One region of the Mangrovibacter phragmitis genome, then DNA from elsewhere that is predicted to be linked to it. Evidence: predicted binding sites of a transcription regulator. Region 1 holds the regulator's gene; each other region holds the start of a gene.
What was found. The regulator PhoB, encoded in region 1, activates phosphate uptake and scavenging genes when phosphate is short. The targets are predictions, from matches to a motif close to CTGTCATAAAACTGNCNNAT.
Positions count from the first base shown of each region.

Region 2: phnC (phosphonate ABC transporter ATP-binding protein) is a predicted target of PhoB. The motif match lies at 6,743-6,762, and genes of this name have one in related genera.
Region 3: uvrB (excinuclease ABC subunit UvrB) is a predicted target of PhoB. The motif match lies at 3,263-3,282, and genes of this name have one in related genera.
Region 4: pitA (inorganic phosphate transporter PitA) is a predicted target of PhoB. The motif match lies at 2,802-2,821, and genes of this name have one in related genera.

Region 1 covers NZ_CP134782.1:4,336,970-4,344,897, forward strand. The annotation lists gene malZ (maltodextrin glucosidase) at 1-305, opposite strand, end outside; gene proY (proline-specific permease ProY) at 469-1,854, opposite strand; gene brnQ (branched-chain amino acid transporter carrier protein BrnQ) at 1,924-3,243, opposite strand; gene phoR (phosphate regulon sensor histidine kinase PhoR) at 3,725-5,035, opposite strand; gene phoB (phosphate response regulator transcription factor PhoB) at 5,058-5,747, opposite strand; gene sbcD (exonuclease subunit SbcD) at 6,000-7,208, shown strand; gene sbcC (exonuclease subunit SbcC) at 7,205-7,928, shown strand, end outside.
Region 2 covers NZ_CP134782.1:5,246,591-5,254,518, forward strand. The annotation lists gene MPHASIOC01_RS25190 (efflux RND transporter periplasmic adaptor subunit) at 1-697, opposite strand, end outside; gene MPHASIOC01_RS25195 (TolC family protein) at 694-1,941, opposite strand; gene MPHASIOC01_RS25200 (copper-binding protein) at 1,955-2,344, opposite strand; gene MPHASIOC01_RS25205 (hypothetical protein) at 2,411-2,836, opposite strand; gene phnE (phosphonate ABC transporter, permease protein PhnE) at 3,059-3,940, opposite strand; gene phnE (phosphonate ABC transporter, permease protein PhnE) at 3,937-4,806, opposite strand; gene phnD (phosphonate ABC transporter substrate-binding protein) at 4,867-5,796, opposite strand; gene phnC (phosphonate ABC transporter ATP-binding protein) at 5,854-6,690, opposite strand; gene phnP (phosphonate metabolism protein PhnP) at 6,800-7,558, opposite strand; gene phnN (ribose 1,5-bisphosphokinase) at 7,540-7,928, opposite strand, start outside.
Region 3 covers NZ_CP134782.1:523,512-531,439, forward strand. The annotation lists gene bioF (8-amino-7-oxononanoate synthase) at 1-492, shown strand, start outside; gene bioC (malonyl-ACP O-methyltransferase BioC) at 473-1,231, shown strand; gene bioD (dethiobiotin synthase) at 1,224-1,904, shown strand; gene MPHASIOC01_RS02440 (ATP-binding cassette domain-containing protein) at 1,915-2,625, opposite strand; gene uvrB (excinuclease ABC subunit UvrB) at 3,511-5,532, shown strand; gene yvcK (uridine diphosphate-N-acetylglucosamine-binding protein YvcK) at 5,535-6,443, opposite strand; molybdenum cofactor riboswitch at 6,669-6,805, shown strand; gene moaA (GTP 3',8-cyclase MoaA) at 6,793-7,782, shown strand; gene moaB (molybdenum cofactor biosynthesis protein B) at 7,803-7,928, shown strand, end outside.
Region 4 covers NZ_CP134782.1:353,808-361,735, forward strand. The annotation lists gene uspA (universal stress protein UspA) at 1-226, opposite strand, end outside; gene uspB (universal stress protein UspB) at 623-958, shown strand; gene pitA (inorganic phosphate transporter PitA) at 1,194-2,687, opposite strand; gene MPHASIOC01_RS01595 (NAD(P)/FAD-dependent oxidoreductase) at 2,913-4,103, shown strand; gene MPHASIOC01_RS01600 (FAD-binding protein) at 4,100-6,187, opposite strand; gene MPHASIOC01_RS01605 (MFS transporter) at 6,196-7,425, opposite strand; gene MPHASIOC01_RS01610 (sugar phosphate isomerase/epimerase family protein) at 7,480-7,928, opposite strand, start outside.

The DNA.
Region 1 (7,928 bases):
GGCGGGAATGCACCCATTCCCCGTGGCGAAAACCATTGCTGGCGGTCGGCCCATAACAGTTTAAAGCTGTAGCGGCGGCGTGGTTGCCCCTGAGCAAGGCTGATTCGCCCGCGCCAGGCTACCACGCCCCAGGCAGGAGCCGTACTCTGCCGCTTCATCGGCATCATCAGCTCTTCGTTATCTTCTTCATAACGGATAACAACACGCTGCGGTAAATCATTACCAGCGAGCCACAAAGTCACGACCAAATGGTTATCATGAATCGTGACAAACGGCGTAACTGGCAGGTGCCAGGCTGTTAACATAATCGCTCTCCCCTCTCTGGAATTGCGCCACCTTGCCATAATCGTTACACAGGAAACTCACCATTAGCGACTTTATTCGGGGAGGATAACGGGGGAGGAGAAAACGGAAAGAGAAACAGACTCACCCCGGGGAGAAACCAGACGCCTCCCCAGAGCAAAAAAGCTAGTCGTTATCTGATACAAGCACAGCTTTGCGGTTATCCGCACGGCATTTAAGCACCCAGCCAGCCAGCAGCAAAACAATCCAGACGATACCGACATAAAGCGAAATGCGGGTTTCAGGATGGTAACCAATCAAACCAATAATAAAGACCAGGAACACCAGCCCAACCACTGTAGTGATTACACCACCCGGTACTTTAAACTTCAGCGCGGCAACTTCACTGGCGGGTAAACGGCGGCGGAAAGCTATTTGAGACAGCAAAATCATAATCCACACCCACACAGTGGCGAACGTGGCAAGGGAAGCAATCACCAGAAACACATTTTCCGGCATGATGTAGTTGAGGTACACCGCAACCAGCAATGCCCCGGTCATCACAATAACCGTTACCCAGGGAATGCCTTTACGCGATGTTTTCGCGAAGATTTTAGGCGCACTGCCCTGCTCCGCCATCCCGTGCAGCATGCGCCCCACGCCAAAAACATCGCTATTGATGGCAGACAGTGACGCAGTCAGCACCACAAAGTTCAGGATGCTGGCCGCAAAGGTAATCCCCATATGCTGGAATGTCAGAACAAACGGGCTGCCATCTGTACCCACTAAATTCCACGGGTAGATGGACATAATGACAAACAGCGTCCCCACATAGAACACCAGAATACGCAGCGGGACTGAGTTAATAGCACGCGGAATAGATTTCTCAGGGTCTTTGGCTTCACCTGCTGTAATACCGATGATTTCAATCCCGCCATAAGCAAACATCACCATTTGCAACGACATAATCATCCCCAGCCAGCCATTACTGAAGAACCCGCCATGACTCCACAGGTTGTGTACTCCGGTTGGTTCTCCGCCATTGCCGATGCCCCACAGGATAATCCCGACTCCGGCAACAATCATGATGATAATCGTGGCAACTTTAAAGAATGAGAACCAGAACTCCAGTTCCCCAAACACTTTGACACTCATCAGGTTGATGGCGCAAATAATCAGCACCACACTCAACACCCAGATCCAGTGCGGAACAGCCGGGAACCAGACGCCCATATAAATACCGAATGCGGTTACATCCGCAATGGCGACAATCAGTATTTCAAAACAGTAGGTCCAGCCAGTAATATACCCTGCTAAAGGACCGAGATTTTCCTGGGCATAACGCGAAAACGAACTTGCAGAAGGGTTGTGTACCGACATTTCCCCCAAAGCACGCATTATGATATAAGCGGCGACACCGCCAATAATGTATGCCAGCAATACACTGGGGCCTGCCATTTTTATCGCATCCGCGGAGCCGTAAAACAGGCCGGTACCAATTGCCGAGCCCAGCGCCATAAAGCGGATGTGACGCGTACTCAGACCACGTTTGAGTTTGTTCGCGTTTTCCATGTTTCTCTTACCATCTGACAAAATAAAAAACCACGGAGCAGAACCCCGTGGTTAAACAAATAATTCTGTTTAGTGAGCTGTGGATGCCACTTCACCACCAGCGACTTTATCCCAGACAACAGAGATAAGCAGCATCACAAGCGTTGGCATCAACCAGGCCAGCCCTTCTTCCGCCAGTGGCAAATGGGTTGACCATGCAGGCAGAATAGCGCTGAAAGGTGAAGCCTTCACACCATCAATTAACCCAAAGAGCAGGCTGATTAACATGCCTGGCGCAATAATACGCGTCGGGTTACTCCACCATGGGCGGGTGAAACTCAATACGACCAGCACAATACAAGGCGGGTAGATAGCCGTGAGCACTGGTACTGAAATTTTAATCAGGTGAGTCAGCCCCAGGTTGGAAACCACCATGGAGAACAGACCAAGGATAAACACCAGAGTGCGGTATGAAACTGGCAAATACTGGGCAAAGAATTCAGCACAGGCACAGGTCAACCCTACAGCCGTTACCATGCAGGCAACAAAAATGAGTATTGCCAGTAACAAACTGCCATAGATACCAAATGTATGTTGCACATAAGCATGGAGAATGGCCGCACCATTAGCAGACTGGGGCACCAGGGAGCTGCTGTCAGAGCCCAGGCGGAACAGGCACAGGTACAACAGCGTCAAACCCACACCAGCGATCAGACCAGCCCAAATCGTATAACGGGTTAACAGGCGTGATTCAGTCACACCGCGGGAACGCGCGGCATTCACAATGACAATACCGAACACCAGAGCGCCCAGGGTATCCATCGTCAGGTAGCCATTGACGAAGCCATTAGAAAACGCTGCATTCTGATATGCCTCTGTTGCGTCACTCAAACCACCTGCAGGCCAGAAAATCGCAGCGCCACCCAAAATAATTAATGCGCCAATTTTTACGGGAGCCAGAAAATGGCCTACGGTATCAAGCAACTTCCCTGGGTAGAGGGAAATCCCAATCACCAGCGCAAAATAAATCAGGCTGTAAATCAGTAAAGGGGTGGGACCATCGCCTGCCAGCGGAGCGATCCCTACTTCAAATGACACGGTTGCTGTGCGGGGGGTGGCAAAAAATGGCCCAACAGCCAGATAACAGATGGTTGCCAGCACCAGGCCTGCATGGCGGCCAATGGGGGAGCTGAGGTTATCAATACCGCCACCGACTTTTGCCAGCGAGATAACAGTGAGAACTGGCAAACCTACTGCCGTAATAAGAAAACCAGCGGCGGCAACCCAAACATGTGGGCCTGCCTGTAAACCGACCATGGGAGGGAAAATAATGTTCCCTGCGCCAACAAACAACGCAAAGGTCATAAAACCTAAAGCGATGATGTCACGGGATGTTAATTGACGGGTCATATCGTACTTGTAGCCTGTGGATGTGGTTATGTTGTTTGCAGAAACGAAAAACCTGAATGACAGAAAACACACTACGCTGAATGCCCCGAAAACCAGTAACGGGTATGACTATGCTGAATAGCGGCCACAGACAGAATATGTGGATGGCCAACAACACAGCACGCACAGCGGGATATGCTCATGATTAACCATAATTAAGAATAGTTTTCCGGTTAATAACGCAATCCTGGTGCATTCATGCACAAACAGGGGCGCAATTAAAACGCTTATAGCGTTTAAAGGCAAGAAGCGATCCGAAAACAAGCGGCTTATTCCGCAATCAAACCAATAAGCAGACATTATCGCTATTTTATCGTCATAAGAACCGCTTATAGTTCGAACAAAAAGTCGCCATCACGATGCATTTGTTTCATTCATTCTGCGAGACAAAAGAAAACAGGCCATAAGTATGGCCTGCAGGAAAGTTATGTTTACAGTTAAATCAGGCCTGGGCTGCCAGCACCTTGTCACTCACCAGCAAACGCTCTGGTAATTCAAAAGAAAAACAGCTTCCTTTGCCTGGTACACTCTCAATGCTCAGACGGGCATCATGATGGGTAAGCGCATGTTTGACTATTGCCAGGCCAAGACCACTGCCTCCGGTCTGGCGAGAGCGTGCTTTATCTACCCGGTAAAAACGCTCTGTCAGGCGTGGCAGGTGCTCAGGAGAGATCCCCGGCCCATTATCCTGCACAGAGAAACGCGCGCCATGAGCCACTTTTTCCCATTTAACCTGAATATGTGTCCCTTCCGGAGTATGGTTCACTGCGTTATAGACCAGGTTAGACATAGCGCTACGAAGCTGCTCTTCACTGCCATAAACCTGTAACGCCGGGTCAACCATAAAACTTATCTGGTGACGCCCCTGGCTCAAGGTTTGCGCTTCACGCTCCACCAGACGCAACATCAGAGGAACATCAATTTTATCAGTAAGACTCAGCGCTGGCGCCGCTTCAATACGAGATAACGTCAGCAACTGGCGTACCAGACCTTCCATGCGGGAGGTTTGTTCACGCATCGTAATCAATGCTTTTTCCCGCACCACGCCTTCCAGTGGCTGGTCCTGCATCATCTCGAGATAGCCCTGCAGCACTGTCAGTGGTGTACGCAATTCGTGGCTGACATTGGCAAAAAAGTTACGCCGTGCACCCTCAAGTTGATGCATCTGAGTCACATCACGCACCACCATCAGCCACTGGCCGTCGGTATAAGGCATGATACGAAATTCAAGATGGCGGCCATTGTTCAACACCTGATTGAAAGGACGCGCAAAATCGCGTTTTTTGATGTACTGGTTAAATTCCGGGTAGCGCAGCAAATTAACAATATTTTGCCCGTTATCATCCGGCCAGCGTAAGTTAAGCAACTGAATAGCTAGGCCATTACACCAAAATATGGCACCTACTTCTGTCATCATTACCAGTGCATCTGGTAATGACTCCGCCCCACTACGAAACCGCTTGATCAGGTTACCCAGCTCTTTGCGCCGCTTTTTATTGCGCATCTGCATCTGGTGAATACCATACATCAGCGGCTCCCAACTCCCGGAGCCTGTTGGTGGCGTCATACTGCGATCAACCCATAGCCACCAGGAAAGACGTAACAGATTCCAAAAATGCCAGACAAGCAGGCCTGTCACACTCGCCAGTAAAAACCAGGGGAGATAACCAAAGAACGCCCCCAGCAATAAAGCAGGTATGCAACACAGCGCCAGTTCAAGTACCAGCCTTCGCCATGACAACCGTTCAAGCACGGGTCATACTCCATCCAGATAATTAAAAACGGGCTGAAAAGCGATAACCCGTACCGCGAACGGTTTGAACCATACGGTCATGCCCACTGAGTTCCAGTGCCTTACGTAAACGGCGAATGTGAACATCTACCGTTCTGTCCTCAACGTAAACATTCGTTCCCCATACATGATTAAGGAGTTGTTCACGGCTGTAAACCCGTTCCGGGTGTGTCATGAAAAAATGCAGCAACTTAAATTCTGTCGGCCCCATATCCAGTGGGTTCTCACCAGTCATTACCCGGTGAGAAGACGGATCCAGGCTGAGCCCCTGAATCTCAATCACTTCTTCTACTGCCATAGGAGAGATACGGCGCATCACCGCTTTAATACGCGCGACCAGTTCTTTGGGTGAAAACGGCTTGGTAATATAATCATCTGCCCCAATTTCCAACCCTCTGACCCGGTCCTCTTCTTCACCGCGGGCCGTCAGCATGACTACCGGTATATCCCGCGTCATCGCTTCACGTTTCAGGTGCTTGATAAACTGAATCCCGGAGCCGCCCGGCAACATCCAGTCGAGTAAAATTAAATCCGGCCAGGGTTCGTTGAGCTGGTTTACCGCACTGTCATAATCTTCCGCCTCAACAGCCTGAAAACCATTTTGTTCGAGCACAAAACACACCATTTCACGAATGGGTGCTTCATCTTCCACAACCAGAATTCGTCTCGCCATAATCAGCCCTGTAAATATATACAATAATTTAACGCGGCGTCATTATGCGTCAGTTTTATGACAGTTTTATGAAAAAAATGACCATTACATGACCTGTCATATCATTTTATGACAAAGCGTTTCCTTCTGCTGCAATACAAGTCGCAACGCATATTCTCACTGGAATCCGCTACGCAGCTTACGACAACACACCTGCAACTTAATGCGTCACATGTATATAATCACCACTTCGCTTTCTGACCGGGACAGGTTATGCGCATTCTTCACACCTCTGACTGGCATCTGGGACAAAATTTCTATACCAAAAGCCGTGCTCCGGAACATGCAGCCTTTCTAAACTGGCTAACCGAAATGGTTGAACAGCACCAGGTTGACGCCGTCATTGTAGCAGGCGATATTTTCGATACAGGCTCACCGCCCAGTTACGCGCGCGAATTGTATTACCGCTTTGTTGTTCAACTCCAGGCAACCGGCTGCACACTTGTCGTGCTGGGCGGCAACCATGACTCCGTCGCCACACTGAACGAATCGCGTGAATTGTTGGGCTACCTCAATACCTGGGTTATTGCCAGTACATCAGATACCGAAGCCCCCATTTTATTACCGCTTCGCAACGGGGAACCCGGCGCGGTACTCTGCCCGGTTCCTTTTTTGCGCCCACGCGATATCCAGATAAGCCAGTCCGGGCAAAGTGGTCAGCAAAAACAACAGGCGCTGGTCGGGGCCATTCACCACTATTACCAGCAAGGTTACCAGGCAGCCTGCGAATTACGCGGTGAGCGCAAACTCCCTATTATTGCCACCGGCCACCTGACAACCGTTGGAGCCAGTAAAAGTGATGCTGTGCGCGAAATCTATATCGGTACTCTTGATGCCTTCCCTGCCAGTGCATTTCCGCCAGCTGATTATATTGCGCTGGGGCATATTCACCGCCCCCAAAAAGTCACCAGTAGTGAGCATATCCGCTACTGCGGGTCGCCCATTGCACTCAGTTTTGACGAAACCAACAACACCAAAATGGTTCTGATGGTGGATTTCACTGAAGGTAAACTGAGCACCGTAACGCCACTCCCGGTGCCGGTAACCCAACCATTGTTAATGCTTAAAGGCTCACTGGAAAGCATTAAACAGCAACTGGAAGCATGGCGGGATGCCCCTTCCACGCCAGTCACCTGGCTTGATATTGAACTCACTACAGACCAGTATCTCCACGACATGCAAAAACAGCTACAGGCACTGACCGCTGATTTACCAGTAGAAATTGTGTTATTGCGCCGCAGCCGCGAACAACGGGAAAAAATCATCGCTAACCAACAAAAAGAAACCCTGAGCGAACTCAGTACCAGCGAAGTTTTTGAGCGCCGTCTGGCACAAGAAAACCTGGATGAAAACCAGGCTTCCCGCCTGCGTGGGTTGTTTGCAGAAACCCTGCACCGCCTGGAAGAGGAACCTGGCTCATGAGAATTCTGACGCTACGGTTGAAAAACCTCAATTCACTCAAAGGTGAATGGAAAATCGACTTTACTCAGTCGCCGTTCAACAGCAATGGTTTATTTGCCATTACCGGGCCAACCGGTGCAGGCAAAACCACATTACTGGATGCCATTTGCCTGGCGTTATATCACCAGACACCACGTCTCAGCACCATTTCCCAGTCCAGTAACGACCTGATGACCAGGGATACCGCAGAATGCCTTGCTGAAGTGGAGTTCGAAGTCAAAGGCGTTGCCTGGCGAGCCTTCTGGAGCCAGAACCGGGCACGCAACCAGCCCGATGGAAAACTCCAGGCGCCAAGAGTGGAACTGGCCCGTTGTGCAGATGGCAAAATTGTTGCCGACAAAGTGAAAGACAAGCTGGAAACCATTGCCCGCCTGACCGGGCTGGACTATGACCGGTTCACTCGCTCAATGTTGCTCTCCCAGGGGCAATTTGCCGCTTTTCTTAATGCCGATGCAAAAGCACGGGCAGAATTGCTGGAAGAGCTCACCGGCACCGAGATTTATGGGCAAATCTCCGCACTGATTTTCGACACATGGAAACAACACAAACAGCAACTGGAACAGTTACAGGCTAAAGCCAGCGGCGTGCAATGCCTTACGGACGGTGAACGGGCAGAGCTGGAAAACCAGGTTTCCTCTCTGGTACAGCAGGAGCAGCAGTTGCTTACGCAACAACGCCAGG
Region 2 (7,928 bases), 910 kb from region 1:
CGCCTTCACGCACTTCTAACTGGTTAATATAACCCGCCTGAGAAGCACGCACCGTTACCCGGGTTTGTGGCTTACCGGTACGTTCCACCTGGCGGATTATCTCTTCTGGCATAAATAGCAGAGCAAGGCGTTCACGCGCCGCATGGTTTAATGCTGCGTCGCCCAGCGCTCTGACAGCCAGGTACTCCTGCTGCGCCGCTGCCCATTGCGGGATCCACAACTGTGCCAGGGCTTCACCTTTACGCACAAATTGCTGCGGCGCATTCACATACAGTTTTTCCACCAGGCCGCTGGCGAGGGCGGGCACCGTTACCCGGGTGCGCTCGTTCACGGCCACAGTGCCATACCCGTCGAGGCGGGCTTCCATAACCCGTTTTGTGACGTCGGCAGTACGTACACCGAGGTTCTGTTGTTGCCGGGCACTGACCCGCACGCCGTCCGGTTGCCCTTCTTCATCGGCGTAGCGTGGTACCAGGTCCATATCCATAAACGGCGATTTACCGGGTTTATCAAACCGGGTGCCAGGCGTCATTGGGTCATACCAGTACAATACTTTGCGCTCAGCACTGGCGGTGGCGGGCTGGCGGGTTGTTTTAGTCGTTTCCCCGCTACTGTGTTTACCGGCAAACCAGCCGGCTGTGGCAAAAATAACGGCACAAAGCGCCATCAGGCTAATACGACGTAATTGCGGTTTCATTGTGGTGAGTCCTGCACGGTGAGGTAGCGGATGGCAGCCCAGGCTGTTGCCATGGCTTGCTGGTTATTACTGAGGGTGATGTTGCCGTTAAGTTGTGCGCGCCTTGCCGCTAACAATGCAGCCAGCGTGCTGTTTCCGGCACGATACTGCGCTTCTGTCAGCCGGTATTTGGCCTGCAATAATGGCAATACCGTGTCGCGCTGGCGCTGGTAAATTGCCTGTGCAGACTGGTACTGCGCAATCAACGCATTCAGTTGCGCCTTGTGTTCACGCACCAGTAACGTCAACTGGTCTTTTGCCTCCATGGCACGGGAGAGATCCGCTGAATAGTCTTTATCCTGCCGTTTGCCCTGAAACAGCGGCAAATCCACCGACAGTTGTATCCCCGCCAGGTCATCCATGCCGTCACCACGATGCCCGTAATAGACTTGCACACCGACATCCGGTTGCCCGGCGACTGCGGATTGCTGTGAACGCGCTTTTGCGACATCAGCAGCGCGTGCCGCCTGGATGATTTCCGGGTGCTGTTGCACACCTTCCAGCAATACTGCGGCTGTGGCAGGCAAACGCTCAATGCGCGGGAAAGGACCACTGGTTTGCGTTATCTCTTCACCAGTCAGTTGCATCAGGCGCGCCCGGGCAACCTCAACATCCCGGCGGGCATTGTCCTGCAAATTCAGCATCTCATTCACCGCCAGGCTGATATCCACGGTACTGTCTGGTTGTGCGCTGCCACTGGCAACGGAGGCTTTTTGTACGGCCACCTGGCGTTGGGTTTCCGCCAGTTGTTCATCAATGGCCGCCAGGGTTTTCCTGGCAATCGCCAGTGTGAGCCAGGCCTGGGCGGTATCGCGTTGTAACTGTGCGAGTATCACTCCTTTGCCTGCTTCCACTTCACGCGCCTGCGCCAGCAGGGTGTCCACTTTACGCTGGCGTTTAGTACCGCTTACCCAGGTCTGGCTGATGCCTATTTTCTCCATCGTCATGCCTTCGCGGGTAAGGCGGCGGCTGTTATTGCCCTGCACCGGGACGTTATCAATCCCTACCAGTAGTTTTGGATCTGGTAACTGGCCCGCTGAAACAGCCATATTTTCCAGCGCATTTACCTGATGAGCATTGGCCGACAGCCCTGCTGACCAGGATTGTGCCGCCTGCAGCGATGCTTCCAGAGTGGTTGCCTGCGCGGCAGACAGCCACAGCAGGGCAGGCAGCCCGCAGGCCGCCATTTTCCATGGTTTTTTCATTGTGACTCCGGTGTTAGTTCGTGCTGGCGGAAACCAGTTGATAACCCGTTGTCACCTGTTTAAACGCAAAGGTGATGCGCTGGCCGGGGGCAAAAGCCTGCCCCTGGTAACCCTGCAAGGAAAACTGCATGGTCATAGGAGGCCAGTTAAGTTGTGGAATAGCCTGGTGAGCAATCGAGACTTTTTCTGCTCCCCAGTTTTTCACGACACCGGTGGCGGTAATAACCTCTGCAGGTTGTGTAGCAGGCGTGTTCATACCTGGCATATCCTGCATGCCTTGCCTGTCGTGCGTGGATTCTGCCAAAGCGGCAGTGGGGGCGGTAAGCAACAGTGTTGCGGTGGATAAAGCGGTAACTAACAAGGTGCCGCGCAGCGCAGCAGAACGGACAGATAACAGTTTCATTAGAGAAATCTCCCAAATTTTCACAAACGGCCAAAAGGCCACCAGACTGGTGAAAAACGGGTAGATCTATTCTCTGAAACGGCAAAAACGGATTTCGGCGGGTGGGCCGGTGCTGGGCGGGACATGCCAGGCCATTGGTTGCACGCAGTCACGCTCCCAGCGTTCTACCAGCAACAGCCCGGATTCCATGGCAACAGGTTCAGGTTGCAGTTTGTGGTGCTGCAACTTGCCATAATCCGGGTGGCAATCTTTCTCACACAGAATATGGTCTACCGCAGTACGCATCGCCATAGTGTGCAGCATGACCATATTGTGGCTGTCATGGCTGTAATGCGTGGTAACGGGTGCAGAGAGAGGTGTGCCAGAGGTGGATTCGCTCGCCTGAGCTAACGTTGGGTTGCTCACCAGCCAGCAGGCAGCCAGAAACAGCACTGGGGTGATAAACCCGTGTTTCAGGTAACGCGCCAGAGAGAGGAACAAACGTTGGGGCATGAGCAATTCCTTTAGTGAGTAGGTTATTCTACACACACTTTTTTCATGGCTCAAAGCGCAATATGCACACAACCTGTTGATTTAACGTAAAGTAAACAAAAGTAACACAGTACCAACAACCGGGCGCCGTTCTGGTGCCTGCGCCGGGACAGCGGCACAGGCACTGAATAACGATGTTTAAAAAATTGCCGGGCTTTAAAAATTTGCTGGGATTTAAACTAATTAACGGGCTTCAAACAGGGGTACCGTTTTACCGGTGATATAACGCTGGCGTAACCAGGTTGATGCCACATCCATCGCCATGACCACCGCAACCAGAATCAGGGTGATAAACATCACCACATCCCAGTTCCACAGGCGCATGTTTTCGGCATACACCAGCCCCACCCCACCGGCACCCACAAAACCCAGAACCGCCGCTGAACGCGTATTGGACTCTATCTGGTACAGGCTCAGCGCCAGGAACGCAGGGAAAGACTGCGTGAAAATACCGAAGCGGTGCTTCTGCACACTCCCGGCACCGACAGCACTCAGCCCACGCCCGGGCGAACGCTCTACCGCCTCATGACCTTCTGCGTATAAACGCCCTAACAGCCCCGTGTCCTGCATCACGATTGCCAGTACACCGGCCAGCGGCCCAAGCCCTACGGCACGCACGAAAATCAGCCCCCAAATCGCCATGTCCACGCCACGCAGCACATCAAACAGGCGGCGCATCAACAGGGCAACTACGCCATTAACCCGGCCCTGCATCACGTTACGGGCAGCGAAGAAAGACAAAGGCAACGCAATGAATGTTGCCGTCAGAGTACCGGCAAACACAATCGCCAGCGTGATGCCAATTTGCCCCAGATAATACCCAAAAGGCCAGGAAGCAAAATCATGCCAGACAAACATGCGGGCAAAGTAACGCCCCAACTGACCAATACCCCGTGTGAACTGTTCGGCAGTAATGCCAAACTGCAGGAAAAACCAGACGTAATAGGCCACTACCGCCAGCACCAGAATAGCGACACCACGCAAATAGCGCCGTTGTGCCCGAAATAATTCAGGGTGAGAATCGCGGTACTGGGCGATATCCGGTTCCGTTTGCCACACACTCATACCTTCCCCTCCAGCACCCAGCGGCGCAACCTGCCCGAGCACAAATCCAGTAATGACACCACCAGGATAATCAGCAGCAACGTGATGCTCACCTGGTCATAACGGTCGAGTTTGATGTTAGTCATCAGCTCCTGACCGATACCGCCCGCGCCAACCAGCCCCAGAATAGTGGAAGATCGGAAGTTAATTTCCATGCGCATAAAGCTGTAAGATAAAAACAGCGGCTTCACCTGCGGCCACAGCGCGAAACGCATGCGTTGCAGGCGGCTGGCACCGCAGGCAGCCAGCCCGCGCACCGGGCGCGAAGAGCTGTTTTCAATGGCTTCATAGAACAGTTTGGTCAGACTGCCCACGGTATGCAGTGCCAGCGCCAGAAAGCCGGGTATCGCCCCAATACCGAATGCCATCACAAACATCACCGCCCAGGCCAGTTCTGGCATGGTGCGCAAAAATGCCACCAGCGAGCGCACGCCATAGCGTAATGCCGGGTGTGTCCAGGTATTGCCTGCCGCCATAAAGGCCAGCACCACCGCCAGCGCAACGGCCACCAGGGTAGACGCCAGTGCCAGTTGCAGGGTTTCCCAAATCAGCGGTAACTGAATATGCAAGCGGTAGCCCCAGTACAATAACGAGCCCCTGGTATGCCCGTCGGCAAACAACTGGTTCCAGTGCAGTATTGGCAGGGTTTCAAACAGGTAATCAAAGAAGTGTGGCAGTGCCTGCCAGAGCGTAGTGAGGCTGAATTCCGCTGCATTGCCCGCAGCCAGGTAAAGCCCCAATAAAACCAGCGACCAAAGCAAGGTATCGCGCTTTTGCTGGCGTTTAACTTGCTGGTAATACTGTTCAAACTCGGTGTTCGACGTCATGTGCGCTACCTGAGATAAAACAACGCCCGGTGATATTACCGGGCGCCAGTACCAAATAACTTAACGGGCTGTGACCAGCTCACGTTTCATATCAATGATTTGCTGGTAATCGGCAACAGTTGCCGGGCCAATATGCTGTTCACCACCCACGGCTTTAGCGAAGCAGGCATGGTCTTCTTTATCCAGTTTCTTAATAGTTGCAACCACTTTGGCTTTGAAATCGGCCGGCAGGCTGTTGCTCACCAGGATCGGGCCATTGGGGATCAACGGCGATTTCCAGATGATGCGGATCTGTTTCATCAGATCCGGGTGATCCATACGAATCAGGCGGCCAAAGGCGCCAGCGGTATAACCGGTGTTGTAGTCGCCCACCAGTGAAGTCCAGGTGACGGCACCGGCAAACTGGCCGTTCAGCACGCCCAGAATGTCCTGTTCATGGCCACCAGAGAAGGTCACACTGGAGAAGAAGTTGTTATATTTGTTGTCGGTGTTGCCACCGAACTCTTTTTTGAACGCATGGTTCGGGATCAGGTAGCCCGAGGTGGAATCCGGATCGGCAAAACCGAACGCCTGCCCTTTCAGATCTTCCAGTTTTTTATACGGGCTGTTGGCTTTGACGATGACCACGGAGTGGTAACCCCGGGATTGATCTTTGTCATCCACCAGAATACCCACAATATCCACCGCTTTCGGGTTGTTGATATAGACCGATGCGTAAGACGACGGTGACATACTCAGGACCATATCCACTTTGCCGCCCAGTAAGCCCTGAATAACACCAGAGTAGTCAGACGAATTACGCAGTTTGGTGTCTACATGCAGTTCTTTATCAAAGAACGTTTTTACGCACTGGTTATCGCCAATTTGTTGTGTGGCATTTTGCCCACCCAAAATTCCCAGATTCAATTCTTTTGGCGCATCCGACGCCATCGCGTTACCGGCCATGAATACGCCTGCCATCAGTGCCAGTGAACGAAAGGAGTGTTTCATAAGGTTTTTCTGCCTTTTCATTATCATTTGCCTGTGAGTCTTGTTGGTAAGGGTGCGTTAGTGAAGTTGGCTGATTTCATCGCCATAGAGTTGTTGCAGGGTGTCTTCTGTTAAACTTGCCGGGTGCCCGTCATACACCACGCGCCCACTGGCAATGCCAATCACGCGCGAGCAATAGCTTTGCACCAGTTCCACTGAGTGCAGGTTGACCATGACACTGATTCCACGCTGGCTGACCTGCTTCAGGGCATCCATAATGCGCTGGGTATTTTTCGGGTCGAGGGAGGCAACAGGTTCATCCGCCAGCAAAATACGCGGGTTCTGCATTAAGGCGCGGCAAATTGCCACGCGCTGCATCTGGCCGCCGGACAGGTTTTCCGCGCGCTGCAAAGCATGGGGCAGTAAGCCCATCCATTCCAGTAACTCAATGGCCCGAGCGCGGTCGCTGTCCGGGAAAATTTTAAACAGGGATTTCAGTGTGCTGGTCTGGCTGAGGCGCCCCAACAGCACGTTGGTTAATACATCCAGGCGCGGTACCAGGCAAAAGTCCTGGAAGATCATGCCGCATTCACTGCGCCACTGGCGTAACGCCCGGCCATGCAGTTCAGTGATATCCCGCTCATCATCGTCGTCTTCCAGACTCAGGATATGCCCGGATGTGGCGGTGTGAGTGCCATTGAGCACATGTAACAGTGTGGATTTCCCTGCCCCCGAGCGGCCAATCACGCCCACCAGCTCACCGGCATGGAGATCAAAACTGATACCATCCAGAACATTGTGCTGACCATTCCAGGATTTACACAGATCCTGCACACTCAGCACTGTCTGTTGTGCAACCGGCTGAAGTTGCGGTTCCGGGGCTGCTAAAGTGGATTTTAAAAGTGCCTGCGCCATGTTCATTGTCATTGCCATCTGTTGGTTAAGATGCCCCTATTAAGGCGAGCACAGATGAACGTTTAATGACAATAAAGTGATTAAACGGTGAACAACCCTGAGTGAGTGGTTATAAGGCCAGGGTTATGCCATCCCTGGCGGGGGAAACCGATTCTGGCAGGCGGTTTTCCTGCAACCAGTTATCCAGCGTGTGGCTGATATGAGTAAGCCAGGTGTGCTGCGGTTGCAGCACATGGTGGATAGCCAGTGCCTGATTGATGTCGTTATGGTTGCGCGGTGGTGTATCACCTGGTGGGTGGCTGCAATCCAGCACCAGGTGTTCCAGCGGTGTGTTTTGCAAAAATGCCAGGGTCTGGGGAGGTAGCCCACAAGTGTCGCACAGCCAGGCCAGCGTATTACCGGAGGCACCGTTTTTCCTGAAAACATAGCCAAAGGTGATTTTTGAATGCTGCAAAGGTACTGGCGTGACGGTCATACCCGACCACTGAACGGGTTCAAAAGGCGTGAAAGGGGCCTGAAAATCCAGGATTCCGGGGTGTTTGAATAAATCATCGCAACCTTGTGAATCCGGCGGGCCAAACACCGGGATCAGTTCCCCCATCCCCCAGCGCAGCGGGAATAACCCCTGGACATGGTCCATGTGATAATGGGTGAGCATAATCCGGCTCAGCTCCCCTGGCGCAAAGCGCTGTTCAAGGTGGCACTGCCCGGCATCAATCAGTATTGTTTCATCACCGGACTGGAGCAGCGCGCTGCAAGGGCCACGGGCATAGCGGTTATCCTGCCGGGCACGCTGGCATGCAAGGCAGCTACAACCAAAGACCGGCACTTGTTGCGCGCCACCGGTGCCTAAAAAGGTGAGTTGCATAATGCATGGTTCTCCAGCAACTGGTTAAACGCCGCCAGGGTGTCTGCCAGCGCGCCATCGTTTTTCAGGCAAACAGCATTGGGTTCAGGAGCGCTAACGCTGCGTTGCAGACGAAGGGCGATAGCCGCTTCGTCTTCACGCCCGCGCTGACGCAGGCGCTGTGCCAGCACATCGGAAGAGACCTGGAGCACGACAGGAAACAGCTGGTCGCCATAGCGCTCCCGGGCGGTAGCGCAATGCTGGCGGGAGCCGTTTACCAGCACATTAAGCCCCCGTTGCAACCACAAATCCATTTCTATGCCCAGCCCATACTCACAGCCATGGGCCTGCCAGTGCAGTGCAAACAACCCTGCCTGTAAGCGGCGACGGA
Region 3 (7,928 bases), 2.0 Mb from region 1:
CAGGCCGGTATTCAGCCAGATGTTCTGGTGGTGACCTTTGGTAAAGCCTTCGGTGCCAGTGGGGCTGCGGTATTGTGCAGTGAAGCCGTTGCCGATTACCTGGTCCAGTTTGCCCGCCACCTGATTTACAGCACATCGCTCCCACCTGCACAGGCCGAAGCACTCAGCGCCGCACTGGCCGTGATCCGCCACGCTGATGAAGCCCGGGAAGCACTTCAGCGCCATATTGGGCATTTCCGGGCCGGAGCGGCGGGTTTGCCCTGGGCGCTGTGTGAGTCATCTACGGCGATTCAGCCACTGATAATTGGTGATAATGCCCGTGCATTGCACCTTGCTCAGTGCCTGCGCGAGCAGGGCATCTGGGTGACAGCGATACGCCCGCCGACCGTTCCACCCGGTACCGCCCGGTTGCGTTTCACATTGACGGCGGCTCACCAGCCAGAAGATATCGACCGCTTACTGGAGGTGTTGTATGCCCTTGCCCGTGAATAAAGCAGCCGTGGCGGCGGCCTTTGGGCGTGCCGCTTCTGGTTATGACAAACATGCCCATTTTCAGCGTGAAAGCGGCCAGCAGCTTATTACCTTGTTGGGTGACATTTCTCCTTCCCGGGTACTGGACGCCGGGTGTGGCACCGGTTGGTTCAGCCGCTACTGGCATCAGCGTGGTGCAGCTGTTACCGGACTGGATCTCTCCGTTGCCATGCTGGAGCAGGCAAGCCTGCACAGCCCGGCAATAGAGTTCCTGTGTGGCGATATAGAAGCATTGCCACTTCCTGATGCCAGTGTTGATCTCGCCTGGAGCAATCTTGCTATTCAGTGGTGCGCGGATCTACGCCTGGCGCTGAGTGAACTCTGCCGGGTAACCCGCCCCGGAGGGCATGTCGCGTTCACAACACTGGCAGCAGGGTCGCTGCGTGAATTACACCAGGCATGGCGTGCGGTTGACCAGCGTAGCCATGGCAACCACTTCCTGCCCCGGCAAGCCATTGACGACGCCTGTCGCGGCTGGCAGTGCCAAATAAACACAGTCACCGTACGTGAACGCTGGGCTGATGTGCTGAGCGCAATGCGTTCCCTGAAAGGGATTGGCGCCACGCATTTGCACGCCGGGCGCGCCCCTGCCACGTTAACCCGGCAACAGCTTCAGGCGCTGTCACTGGCCTGGCCGCAGGAGGCGGGTGAATACCTGTTAAGTTACCAGTTAATAGTAGGAGTGATTACGCGTGAGTAAACGTTGGTTTGTTACGGGAACGGATACTGAGGTCGGGAAAACTGTTGCCAGTTGTGCGCTGTTACAGGCGGCAGCACAGCACGGGTTTCGTACTGCTGGTTACAAGCCAGTGGCGTCAGGCAGTGAATCCACGCCGGAAGGAATACGTAACAGTGATGCACTGGCTTTGCAGCGCAACAGTACCGTACCGCTGGCCTACCACCAGGTAAACCCACTGGTCTTTCTGGAACCCACTTCGCCGCATCTGGTCAGCCGGGATACCGGGCAGCCCATTACCTTTCCCGTAATCTCTGCCGGGTTAGCTGCGCTGGAGCCTCTTGCCAGTTGGGTACAGGTTGAAGGTGCTGGTGGCTGGTTCACGCCACTGAGCGAAGAGAACACTTTTGCTGACTGGGTGGTGCAGGAACAATTGCCAGTGATTCTGGTGGTGGGGGTTAAACTTGGGTGTATCAATCACGCCATGCTGACTTTACAGGCAATTCGCCAGTCCGGGTTACCTGTTGCAGGCTGGATTTCTAATACTGTATTACCGCCAGGCGCTCGTCATCTGGATTATCTGTCAACATTACGCCAGCGGCTGGACGCGCCTTTTCTGGGAGAAATTCCTTTTCTGGAACACGCGGAAACACATACCAATCTTGGGCAGTATCTTGATATCACTGCCCTGATTTAATCTTGCGGCATTACGGTGCTATCCAGTCTGAAACCATATTGTCATCCAGCATTGTCAGGTCGCCCTGTGCAACGTTGCGCCCGCGATGCAGCAGGCAAAATTTATCCGCCACCCAACGGATAAATGACAACCGTTGTTCAACCAGCAGTATTGTCAGGCCAAATTCCTGGTTCAGGCGGCGTAATGTCTGGCCCAGGTCCTGAATAAAACTGGTGCCGCGGCCATTAGTCGGTTCGTCCAGAATCAACAGTTTGGGGTCGTTCACCAGCGCTCTTGCCAGTGCCAGTTGCTGTTGCGTATCGCCAGCCAGGTCACCACCACGTACCTGGCGCAGGGTATACAATTCCGGGAACAATTCATAAACCAGCGGCGAAATTCGCTTATGTTGTTCACCTGCAGCCATCATGGCGATATGCAGGTTCTCTTCCACACTCAATTGAGAGAAAATCCGTTTATCCTGAGGAACATAGCCTATTCCCAGGGCTGTACGCCCCTCTGGTGGGCGGGTCAGCAAATCTTCTGGCGGGCAGCCTTGTGCCTGCCAGAGCATACTGCCACTTTGTACCGGTATATGGCCGGTAATACAGTTCACCAGCGTTGTTTTACCAACGCCAGGCGCGCCAAGCAGGCAAATGCATTGCCCTGTGGGCAAGTCCAGGTCAACATTCCATAATGTATGTTTTTCACCATAAAATTGGTTAACAGCACGTAAACTCAACATAATGTCCTCCTCCCGGACCGGTTGTACGTCAGGCTATTCCACTCAGGCGTAAATTCACCCGGCGCTGGTAACCACTCATATAACCACAGCGTCCTGCATCACTTTCTGCCAACAGGAAAGGGGGTGAGCTCCAGTCTGGTAATCTGTGCAATTCTCTTGCCAGAAAGCGTAACCACGACAGAAATTTCCACGAACCAGGACGATACTTACAAAAAACACTGGTTTTGCACCCCACAACTAAGACTTTGGTTGCACTGTGCACTTTGGCAGTGCTTTGCTGAGGATAATTTTGGTGCAGCGTGTTGACACAAAACAAATCCCTGTCTGGTCTGGTGCAAATTTTGTTATCAGGTCATCAACAAAAAAGAGGGCTGCCAGCGAAAAAATTTTGCCGGAAAATTTTTTATACGCTGTTTTTGTAAGAAAGCCGCAATTCAGCGGACTATGTCCTTAAAGGGCTTAAAGCAGTTATCCACTATTCCTGTGGATAACCTTGTGCATTAGAGTTAGAAAACTCACGGCAGGCGAGAGAATACGCGGCTTTCACCTGAATTGATGTTAAAGCCACCTTTATTTAAATAGTAATAAATATCAAATAGTTATATAAAATCAATCCTTCACGGTAATGCTGCGGGTTGTGTCTTAAAACTTTCATGACATCTCTTGACAATTGTTAAAAATGGAAAAATTCTGGGGATAACCTGGTCATTGCGGATCTTGCTGGTATAAACAGCGGGTGTTTGTGCCAAACATGTCATTTTGTACTGTCATTTAGCGCGCTCACTACCGATACTGGTTATTTAGCCAGTAATTAGGGTTGGCAAAAAACGGTATGGCAGTTAAAATTGCATCTTCCTCCCGCCATGGTGCAACAGGTCTTCTCTTATGAGTAAATTGTTCAAATTACACTCCAGCTTTACGCCATCCGGGGACCAGCCCGATGCCATTCGTCGCCTGTCTGAAGGGCTGGAAGATGGCCTGGCGCACCAGACACTGCTCGGTGTAACCGGATCAGGGAAGACATTTACCATCGCGAATGTTATTGCAGACCTGCAACGCCCTACGATGGTGCTGGCACCTAACAAAACACTGGCGGCGCAGCTCTATGGCGAAATGAAAGCGTTTTTCCCGGAAAATGCGGTTGAGTATTTTGTTTCTTATTACGATTACTACCAGCCGGAAGCCTATGTTCCCAGCTCTGACACCTTTATAGAAAAAGACGCATCAGTAAATGAGCACATCGAACAGATGCGGCTTTCAGCCACCAAAGCACTGCTGGAACGGCGTGATGTGGTTGTAGTGGCATCTGTTTCTGCCATTTATGGTCTGGGTGACCCGGACCTTTACCTGAAAATGATGCTGCACCTGACGGCCGGAATGCTGATTGACCAGCGCGCTATTTTGCGTCGCCTGGCAGAGTTGCAGTACACCCGTAACGACCAGGTGTTCCAGCGCGGTACTTTCCGGGTACGTGGTGAAGTTATCGATATCTTCCCGGCGGAATCTGATGATATCGCCCTGCGGGTTGAATTGTTTGATGAGGAAGTTGAACGGTTGTCGTTATTTGACCCACTGACCGGGCAGGTGGAGTCTGTTATCCCGCGCTTTACTATTTACCCGAAAACCCATTACGTCACACCCCGCGAACGTATTTTGCAGGCGATGGAAGAAATCAAAACCGAACTGGCGGACCGGCGCAAGGTGTTACTGGCAAATAATAAATTACTCGAAGAGCAACGCATCACCCAGCGGACACAGTTTGACCTCGAAATGATGAATGAACTGGGGTATTGCTCGGGAATTGAAAACTACTCGCGCTTTCTTTCCGGGCGCGGACCGGGAGAGCCGCCACCAACATTGTTTGACTACCTGCCCGCAGATGGCCTGCTGGTTATCGATGAATCTCACGTTACCGTGCCGCAAATAGGCGGGATGTACCGCGGTGACCGGGCACGTAAAGAAACGCTGGTTGAATATGGTTTCCGGTTGCCTTCCGCGCTGGATAACCGCCCACTCAAATTCGAAGAATTTGAAGCCCTGGCACCGCAAACCATTTATGTTTCTGCCACACCGGGTAATTACGAGCTGGATAAATCCGGCGGTGAAGTAATAGACCAGGTTGTACGCCCTACAGGTCTGCTGGATCCACTGATAGAAGTGCGCCCGGTAGCTACTCAGGTGGACGATTTGCTCTCAGAAATTCGCAAGCGCACGGCCATTAATGAACGAGTGCTGGTTACCACTCTGACGAAACGTATGGCGGAAGACCTTACCGAATACCTTGAAGAGCACGGTGCCCGTGTGCGCTACCTGCACTCCGATATCGACACAGTCGAACGCATGGAGATTATCCGCGATTTGCGCCTGGGCGAGTTTGATGTACTGGTGGGGATTAACTTGTTGCGCGAAGGCCTGGATATGCCGGAAGTGTCGCTGGTGGCAATACTGGATGCTGATAAAGAAGGCTTCCTGCGTTCTGAGCGCTCACTGATTCAGACTATTGGGCGTGCGGCGCGTAACCTCAACGGCATGGCGATTCTGTATGGCGATAAAATTACACCATCGATGGCAAAAGCCATTGGTGAAACCGAACGCCGTCGCGAAAAACAGATGCTCTACAACAAAGAGCATGGCCTGGTGCCAAAAGGCCTGAACAAGAAAGTGGTGGATATCCTGGCGCTGGGCGAAGGAGTAATGAAAACCAAAGCGAAACGCGGTAAGACGCGTGGCGGAGACGCTGCTGCACGCACTGTCGCGCAAGATATGTCACCGAAGGCCATGGAGCAGAAAATCCATGAACTGGAAACACAGATGATGACTCACGCGCAAAATCTGGAATTTGAAGAGGCGGCAAAATTACGCGACCAGCTACAGCAATTGCGCGCGTTGTTTATTGCTGCCTCATAATCTTAGCTGCTTTTCTGTAGTGCCAGGTCGATGGCCTGGCGCAACCGCTGGCGGTCATGGCGGTAGGGGACATCACTGGCTGCCAGGGCAGTCTGGATCACGGTTTTGGCATCATGGCTTGCGGGCAGGGTGTTATATTCACCGGTAATAACCGTACTGATAACAGGTTTCCCTATTGCCTGCTCCATTATGTCCAGCCGCTCATCCAGCGTCAGTAAGGCCGCTGCACTGTGCTCTTTCCCCAGATTATCAATAAACACCACTTTTGCCTGAGTACGGCGCAGTGCTTCAGTTAACTCAGGCATGAGTAAAATCGGCATCAGGCTGGTATAAAAACTTCCCGGTCCAATAATCACCAGGTCGGCTTTTTCCAGAGCCAGAACTGCTTCGCGGGTGGCACAAACCTGCGGGGACAATTGCAACCTTTGTGGAGGTACCCTGAGCTGGTCAATATTTACCTCTCCCCAAACTTCATGGCCCTCGTTATCTGTGGCCAGTAAATCCACAGGTTGCTCAGACATCGGGATCAAAAACGCATCCACATGCAGCCAGGTACGAATCAGGTTAATGGCTTCCAGTGGGCGTACACTCAGGTGATCGAGTGCTTTAAGAATTAAATTCCCCAGGTTGTGGCCAGCTAACTCGCCATTGCCACTAAACCGGTATTCAAATAACGCCGATGCCACGCTCGGGTCGGTAATCAACTGGTTCACGCAATTACGCAGGTCGCCCCAGGCAATTCCCCCCTCTGAACGGCGAATGCGCCCGGTTGAACCGCCATTGTCTGTGGTGGTGACAATGCCAGTCAGGCGTTGGCCTAAAAAGCCCAGTGCAGACATTACTCGTCCAAGCCCATGACCACCACCCAGAGTGACCACACAATCCAAATCGGCCAGTGCCCGGCTGCGCATAGGTTTTCCTTATAAAACATATTTACTCCTTAAATTACCTGAATAGCGGTTAAAAGACGAACCTTTGGCAAGGGAAAATGACATCTGTCAAAGCAATGCCTGCAAACAACGGCTATTTTGTCGCGAAAATGCAGAATTGTGTCGATATATACTTGTTTATATAGCGAAAGTCGTCTGGCGCTTCATGCCAGAAAGCGCTACTATCCTGCTAACCCGGTTTCAGAAATCTGAAACTGACACTCAAGCCCTGGCGCCTGTGTCGCAAGATATGGTGCCCTGGCCGTGGCGATGCGTCGTCACCAGGGTGCAGAAAGAAATGCCTGCATCTCCCGTATTTGGAAAGGTGTACATGGTCTCTCAACTTACCGATGCATGGGCGCGTAAGTTCTATTACTTGCGTCTGTCTGTGACTGATGTTTGCAACTTTCGTTGCACATATTGCCTGCCAGATGGCTACAAACCGCACGGCGTGGCGAACAAAAGCTTTCTCAGCCTCGATGAAATTCGCCGGGTCACTCGTGCGTTTGCCGCGGCAGGCACCGAAAAAGTTCGCCTGACCGGTGGTGAGCCCTCTTTACGCCGCGACTTTACCGATATCATTGCTGCCGTTCGTGAAAATGCTTCTTTGCGCCAAATCGCTGTGACTACCAACGGTTATCGCATGGCGCGTGATGTGCAGCAATGGCGTGATGCCGGGCTGACAGCAATTAACGTCAGTGTCGACAGCCTTGATGCCCGGCAGTTCTACGCCATAACCGGGCAGGATAAATTCCGCCAGGTTATGGACGGGATTGATGCCGCGTTTGCTGCCGGGTTTGAGCGTGTGAAAGTCAATACCGTGCTGATGCGTGACGTGAACCACCACCAACTGGGCACCTTTCTTGCCTGGATTAAAACCCGGCCAATTCAATTACGCTTTATTGAACTGATGGAAACCGGCGAGGGCAGTGAACTGTTTCGCCAGCGCCATGTTTCCGGCATGGTGATTCGCGACCAGCTTCTGGAACGCGGGTGGATCCATCAGATTCGCCAGCGCAGTGACGGACCAGCTCAGGTCTTCTGCCACCCGGATTACCAGGGCGAAATTGGCCTCATCATGCCCTATGAGAAAGATTTCTGTGCCAGTTGCAACCGCCTGAGAGTGTCATCCATTGGCAATCTGCATTTATGCCTGTTTGGTGATGGCGGCATTCCGCTGCGTGATTTACTGGCAAACGACCAGCAACAGGGCGAATTGCAGGCACGTATCAGCCAGGCGCTGGCCGGTAAAAAACAGACCCATTTCCTGCATCAGGGAAATACGGGGATCACGCAGAACCTGTCGTATATCGGTGGGTAAGCGTTCGTAAGGAGAGAATCATGAGTCAGGTAAGCAGTACATTTATTCCGGCGCGTGTCGCTGTCATGACGGTGACTTCACACCGCACTGAAGAAGAAGATTCATCGGGCCATTACTTGCGTGATGTTGTCACAGAGGCGGGGCAC
Region 4 (7,928 bases), 1.8 Mb from region 1:
CCGTAGATAACTCTGTCAGTGCGTGATGGGTTTCTTCGGAGATACGTTTCTGCATATCACCCAGATTCACATCAATAAGACCGGTATACAGGTCTGAATAGTTTACGTCGACGTGGATCAGCGAAATTTTCGCATTATATGGGCGGGCCATGGAGACCGCTTTTTCAACCAGAACTTTGCTTTCCGGGGAAAGATCTACCGCAATCAGAATATGTTTGTAAGCCATAATGTTATTCCTTCCATAAGCTGTCGATGAACACATGGACAGGAGAACAACCCAGGCAATTTTGGTCTCCTGTGTGCCCGTATCAGCAAAGCTGGTTTACGGGAACGACTTCCAGCGTAATGACCTCAGGTACTGAATTCCTGTCTACATTATAGCGCGACAGGCGCGCAGTCAATTTGCGCCAGGTTGATATATAACAATCAATTACCTGTTTTGTGCAGTTGTTATCGGTTTGTTGTATGGAAAAAAAAACCACCTGCGACCTACACTATTTAATAAGGCAAGCCGATAAACTTATTATGGCTGGGTGCCTTTAGCTCACTGACCCTTTTGCTGACTGTCTGTTTTGGGGAGCGATGTTATCCGGAGTGGCCGGAAAATCGCCGGGGAGGATGTATGATCAGCACCATTGCGTTGTTTTGGGCGTTGTGTGTCGTATGTGTCATCAATATGGCGCGTTACTTCTCATCGTTACGTGCGTTACTGGTGGTGCTACGAGGTTGTGATCCTTTACTGTATCAGTATGTCGATGGTGGTGGCTTTTTCACATCACATGGTCAACCCAGCAAACAAATGCGCCTGGTAAGATACATTTATGCTAAGCGGTATTCAGACCATCATGATGATGAATTTATTCGCCGTTGTGAACGTGTGCGGCGCCAGTTCATTCTGACAAGTTCATTGTGTGGGTTAGTGATTGTGAGCCTGGTGGGCCTGGCTATCTGGCACTGAGCTGAATGGAATGTGCGCTGAAAAGGTAAGATTAAGCGGGCCTTACAGCCCGCTTATGGTCGATGACAATCCTCATTTCCGCACAGAACCAGAGGGTGTCACCCAATCAAAAACAAGGAAAATCAATTCATTGATTTTCGGCTACTCACTAAAAAGGAGGGAAAACCACGTTTTTCCCTTCTTTTTCATCAATATGAAGCGGGCCTGGCAGCCCGCTTATGGTGAAATTTGCAAATCAGATCAGGTGCAATGACAACCAGTACAGGCAGCCGGAAAGCAGAATGGCAGCAGGAAGAGTAAATATCCATGCCATCAGAATGCTTTTAACCGTGCGGCTTTGTAACCCGCCGCCATCAACCAGCATGGTACCGGCCACAGAAGACGACAACACATGGGTGGTGGACACTGGCATGCCGGTGTAGCTGGCAATACCGATGGAAACCGCAGCAGTCATCTGTGCAGACATCCCTTGTGCGTAAGTCATGCCTTTCTTACCAATTTTCTCGCCAATGGTGGTGGCAACGCGGCGCCAGCCAATCATGGTACCAATACCCAGAGCCAGCGCAACCGCCATAATAATCCAGATGGGCGCGTATTCGATGGTGCTCAGCATGTCACTTTTGAGTTTCTTGAGGTACCGTTTATCGTCGGAGTTGGTTTCCGGCAGATTAGCGACTTTGTCTGTCGTATCGGCAATACACAGCATCATACGGCGTAAATGACTGCGTTGCTCCAGGCTCAACTTTTCATAGCTGTCGAGGTTGGCTAACAGGCCTTTGGCAGTATCCAGCGCAAACACAGCACGGCTGGCATCGCAATGGAACTCATGCGCTTCACCCGGAACGGGTGCCAGGTTAGCCGGTGGCGACATATCAATGACATGTTTAACTGCTTCACCATGCTGCTGGAAATAGAGTTCGACGTTCGTCACGGCATCCCGTGTGCGGGTAATGTCGTAACCTGTTGAACTCATGTTTACCACGAAACCGGCGGGTGCCACGCCAATTAATACCAGCATAATCAGCCCGATACCTTTCTGCCCGTCATTCGCGCCGTGGGAGAAGCTGACACCAATGGCAGAAACAATCAGGGCAATACGCGTCCAGAATGGCGGCCTTTTTTTACCATCCTGTTTTTCGCGCTCAGCAGGTGTTAAGTGGACGCGACGGCGTTTTTTGGTGCCGTTCCAGTAGCGGCGCAACAGATACACCAGTCCACCCGCCAGCACCATGCCGACAATCGGAGAAACGATTAGAGAGGCAAAAATATTGATGACTTTTGGAATGTTGAGTGCTTCCACGACGGATGTGCCAGTCATCAGGGCGTTCGTCAGGGCGATACCGATGATAGCGCCAATCAGCGTATGAGAACTGGAGGCCGGCAAACCAAAGTACCAGGTGCCAAGGTTCCAGATAATGGCGGCAAGCAACATGGAAAACACCATGGCAAGACCGTGTGCGGAACCGACATTCAACAATAAGTCTGTTGGCAGCATGTGAACGATGGCATACGCGACACTCAGCCCGCCCAACAGGACACCGAAGAAGTTAAATACAGCAGCCATTACAACAGCCAGTTGTGAGCGCATCGCACGCGTATAAATGACGGTAGCGACAGCGTTTGCTGTATCGTGAAAACCATTGATGGCTTCGTAGAACAACACAAAAGCCAGTGCGAGAACCAATAACAACCCGGTATGCAAATCCAGGTCTGCAAAGAGATGTAGCATAGACGTTAAGCCATTCTGTGGACATGAACGCGGCGCATTATCCAGGACAACTGCGCCGGGGGCAAAGTGAAAATAGACTTTTTTTGATTTAAATTGCGTCGCTTTTCTTACTGATTGTCATTAATTTGTAATAATTCAATGGGATACCTGAAGGATTGGCTTTTGTGCTGGTGTGATTCACGGACTATCTTTACAATTCGCCGCCAGATAAAACAGGGGGAAAGTGTGGAACAATTCGATGTGGTGGTGATTGGCGCGGGTGCGGCCGGGTTATTTTGTGCGGCACAGGCCGGGCAGGCGGGTTTGCGCGTCATGGTACTGGACAACGGGAAAAAACCAGGCAGAAAAATTCTTATGTCTGGTGGTGGTCGTTGCAACTTTACTAACCTTTATATCGAACCTGCGGCCTATTTGAGCTCAAACCCTCATTTTTGCAAATCTGCCCTGGCACGCTATACCCAATGGGATTTTATCGACATGGTTTCCCGCCATGGTATTGCCTGGCATGAAAAAACACTGGGACAGTTGTTTTGTGATGATTCAGCAGAACAAATTGTCACCATGTTGATGGACGAGTGCCAGCAGGGTAACGTGACATTGCGGTTGCGCAGTGAAGTGTTAGCTATTGAACGCAATGAGCAGGGCTATACGCTGCAGCTTAATGGCGCGGAAATTCACGCTAACAAGTTGGTCATTGCCAGTGGCGGCCTGTCTATGCCCGGTCTGGGCGCCTCACCTTTTGGCTATAAAGTGGCTGAGCAGTTCGGCCTCCCTGTATTGCCTACCCGGGCAGGCCTGGTGCCATTCACGCTGCATAAACCCTTGCTGGAACAGTTGCAAACGTTGTCAGGTGTATCGCTTCCCTCGGTGGTAACCGCGCAGGATGGCACGCAATTTCGTGAAAATATTTTGTTCACACACCGGGGCATGTCTGGCCCGGCTGTGCTGCAAATTTCCAGTTACTGGCGTGCTGGTGAGCCAGTTATGGTTAACCTGGCTCCAGATGGTGGCGTGGATGCGTTACTGGACGAACAACGCCAGGCACACCCGAACCAGAGCCTGAAAAACACCCTGGCCATGTTATTACCGAAGCGGTTAATCGAAGTGCTGATGTCGCTGGGGTTGGTGCCAGATGTCACTCTGAAACAGCTTAATTCACGCCAGCAGGCAGACCTGGTCGCACACCTGTCACAGTGGGAAATAGTGCCAAATGGCACCGAAGGCTACCGCACCGCCGAAGTGACGCTTGGCGGTGTCGATACCCATGCGCTTTCTTCCCGGACCATGGAAGCCCGCACGGTGCCAGGGCTCTATTTTATTGGTGAAGTGGTTGATGTCACCGGCTGGCTGGGTGGTTACAACTTCCAGTGGGCCTGGAGCTCCGCCTGGGCGTGTGCTCAGGCGCTGGCTTCTTAATCGCCCGGTGGCGTTGGAGCATGGTGATAAATACTGCCCGTCAGAAAATCAGGCCAGTTTTTTTCAAAGAACAGAGTACTAAGGTCCTCCAGTGGTCGCAGACCCTGCACTCTTACCCTGAAGTCGCCATCTAACCAGCGCACAACCAATTGTTGTTGCCTGTGTTGCGGGTTTTCCGCTAAAAAACGGTAGGCCGTCAGTGCTCCAGTACGAGCTGAAGGGACTTGATCGCCGTCAGGGGAGCAAAGCACCCGTGCTCCACGGCTGCCACCACCCTGTTCAATATAGAAATTCAACGCGGTTAATAATGCTTCGCAAGCCAGAGCCATTTGCTGCCACTGGAAGCGCTGTGCGGTTTGGTTGGGATGTGTAATGGCGATGCCATGCTGAGTTATCTGTTCATTGAGACGCCTGGCCGCTGCCAGTGCTTCAGGAACCTGGTCTGTGTGGCAAATGAATCCGGCAACGTCGCTCATACGTTGTTGTATTTCTGTTTTAACGGCCTCAATAGTGGGGGCCTGCGACGTTGTGCTGTCACGCAGAATGGTATTGATGAGTGCCGACACTTCGTTGGTGAAGCAGGAATCCGTTTTATTCCGGCTTGTCGCCTTAATGTGTTTGGCACAACGTAATCCAAAAACCTGGCCTGCATTCAGTGCAGCTCCGCCCGGGCGCGTCACGCCATGTGTACCTGCCGCCTCGCCAATGGCATAACACCCGGATAAAGACGTTTGCCCCCAGGTATCGACAGCAATACCACCATTCATATGTTGGTGGTTAACGTTAAAAGCCAGTGGGTGCTTTGTCAGGTCATGACCATTGTGTTTGTACAATTCAATCGCCAGAGGGTTCATGTGTCGCAGGCGTTCGATGGGGAGTGCCAGGTTAGCGTCATTGTTTGTCAGGTACGCCCGGACATCGTCATCCAGGTCCTCCAGAGAGAAATCCGGCGAGCCTTCAACAGGTAACGGGTTACGATTAAAGTCCATAAAGATGGTGTTGCCCTGTTGTGCTTCACTGTAAATTGCCAGATCAACCAGGCTGGAACCGAAATCCAGCATCCGGCTGGCGTGAACCGGCCATTGGTAGCCTTTACGGAAAATATTGGAAGCGAGTTCCCTGGTGGTGCGGTAATAGCGTGCAAGAAAGTTATGTTCCTGGCCCTGAGTATCTACGGAATAGATGTAGGGCATGCTTTGCATATAGGTGCCAGATAAGTTCCAGGGGAATTCATCACGGCGTGTCCCGATACCAAATTGATGCTCGGTGAGATTGACGGTTTCCAGCCCGGTAGCCAGTGCTAACCCCAGGGACCCAAAACAGCGCTTCGGATAAACACTGTCACGAAATAGTTCACCAGGCCCTCCAGCCGCAAGAACCACGGCACTGGCGCGTATTACACATAGTCCCCATGGGTTGTCCGGGCAACGCGCCCCTTTTACTATGGCGACAGCGCCCACAATATGGCGGGATGCTCCTTCGCCTTCCGTCAGCAAGCGTATAACGGTTGCATGGTCGATAAAGAGGGTATTGAGTAAGATAGCCTCTTCTGCTAATACCTTGACCATCAACCGTGAAGTACGTGGCCCGCAGCTGGTGGCCCGGCCAGCTTCGTCGTGATCTGTCTGGTAGCGTAAAACGGCACCGTAACGGTCTTCCGGTAATGGTAACCCAATGCTTTTCAAACCAATAAATGCTTCGATGGAACCAACCGCTTCGACATAAGCGGTATCTGCATCCATTGCACCACCCGCTCCTAACGCTCCCGCCAGCTTAACAAAGTCATCACCATGAAAACTGGTGGATGCCGTGTGCAGTGTCTGCTTATCTGAGCCCGAGCAGGCAGACGTTCCCCAAAACAAGGTTTGTGTGGCGACAACAACATCTGTTTTTCTGCGGCGCAGTTCAACGGCGGCACGCAGGCCAGCCGCTCCACTGCCGATAACCAACGCCTCATGGCTATAAAGAGGAATGGAATAACCAGCAATATCCAGTGTGAGTGACGGGTTTGCTGCAGCCACATGCCGTGGCATCGTGACATCCGTTAAAGGTGTCAGGATGGATTGAGATAGGGTCGTTGCCATATTTGCCTCTACTGTTTACTGGGGCTCAGACCAGGCTCTGCCGGGCTGGAATAAGCAGCCGGGGATTTTTGTACACCAAGCAACATGAGGGAGCTGAATACCATGACACAGGCAGCAACCCACCATACAGTACTTAAGGAATAGATATCAGCGAAGTACCCGGCTAACACAGGGGAAATACCACCGGCTGCCATGCCTATATTCATGACAAAGCCAATAGCCGAACCGCGTAATGCCTGCGGAACCAACTCAGCGGTAAAGGAAATCACCAGTGGCGTAACTGGGTAGCCTAAGAAGCCAAGCAAGAGAATGACTACTATCACGGCATATACAGGCATATTTAGCACCATTGCCGCCATGAGCAGGCTACTCAGTAAGGTGATACCAATCAGGATAGCGCGTTTACGGTTGAAGTTGCCTTTATCGCACAGGCGACCTGTCACAAGTCCCCCCAGGGCACCAGCAAGACCCAGCAGGCTGGCAATAGTGCCTGCGACACTTATCGATAAGTGCTTAACATTCATTAAAAATGTTGGTGCCCACAGCAGGACAATCCACCAGCCACTGAGTAACAGGAAGTAGTACAGTGCCATCAGTAAAACGGAAGGGTTGCGGAACAGCTGTTTGAGTGGCAACGACGCTCTATGTGCCTGGTGCGTTTTTTTCTCTGTCGGTTTTGGTTTTACCAATATGGCATAGGCCAGAGCGACCAGCAAACCCATGCCGCCCGCCACATAAAAAACCACTCGCCAGCCGAAGACAGGGCCAAGCATGGCGCCAAGCCAGGTACCCAAAAAACCGCCAATCGGGTAGCCCATCCAGTAGAGAGACATGACTGTGGTGCGTTGTTTCTCTGTGGTTACATTGGCCACTTCCAGAGAGGCGGCAGGCCAAAAGACACCTTCGCCTATCCCGGTCATCACCCGGTAAAAGAGGAGTGATGTCAGGCTACCTGCTATTCCGGTGCTCATCGTGGCAAGAGAGAAAATGACTAACCCCAGAATAAGAACCGGTTTGCCGCTGAGTTTGTCGGCGATAATGCCAGAAATAAACAAGAAGCCGATGAAGCCATAAAAAAAGGAGCTCATCAGAAAACCTGATTGTGCACGATCCAGATGAAAATCACTGGCCATAAGGCTGATGGCTGACGAAACTGTCATGCGATCAACGGAGTACATCATGTATCCCAGCCCACATAACACGGACACCAGGATCATTCTTTTTGTATCTGTGTGCATAATGCCCTCGACATATCGGATGTGACGAGAAATCAGATACCGCAAAAACTCTGATTAACAGTATTGCTGATGACGCTCCTTGCAGGTGGATAAGACGTCGTTAGGTTCCTGTTGCCACCAGTTCAGTTCCGAGAAAATTTCAACTTCATGTGCCCCCTGATAGCCCAGTGACTCAACGGCGAGACGGGCGCTACGAATATCGATAACACCATCTCCCATCATTCCCCGGTCAGAGAGCAAATCACGGGTTGGCACCAGCCAGTCGCAAATGTGGAATGCCAGAATGCGGTTACGCCCAGCACGTTCCAGTTGTGGGAAGAGCTTCGGATCCCACCAGGTGTGGTAGAGGTCAACGGCAATGCCCAGCCCTTTATCGCCCAGTTCATCGCACAAATCGTTAGCCTGCTCCAGCGTGTTCACACATGCGCGGTCGGCAGCATACATTGGGTGTAATGGTTCAATCGCCAATGGCATACCAACGTTACGTGAGTAATCAAGTAACC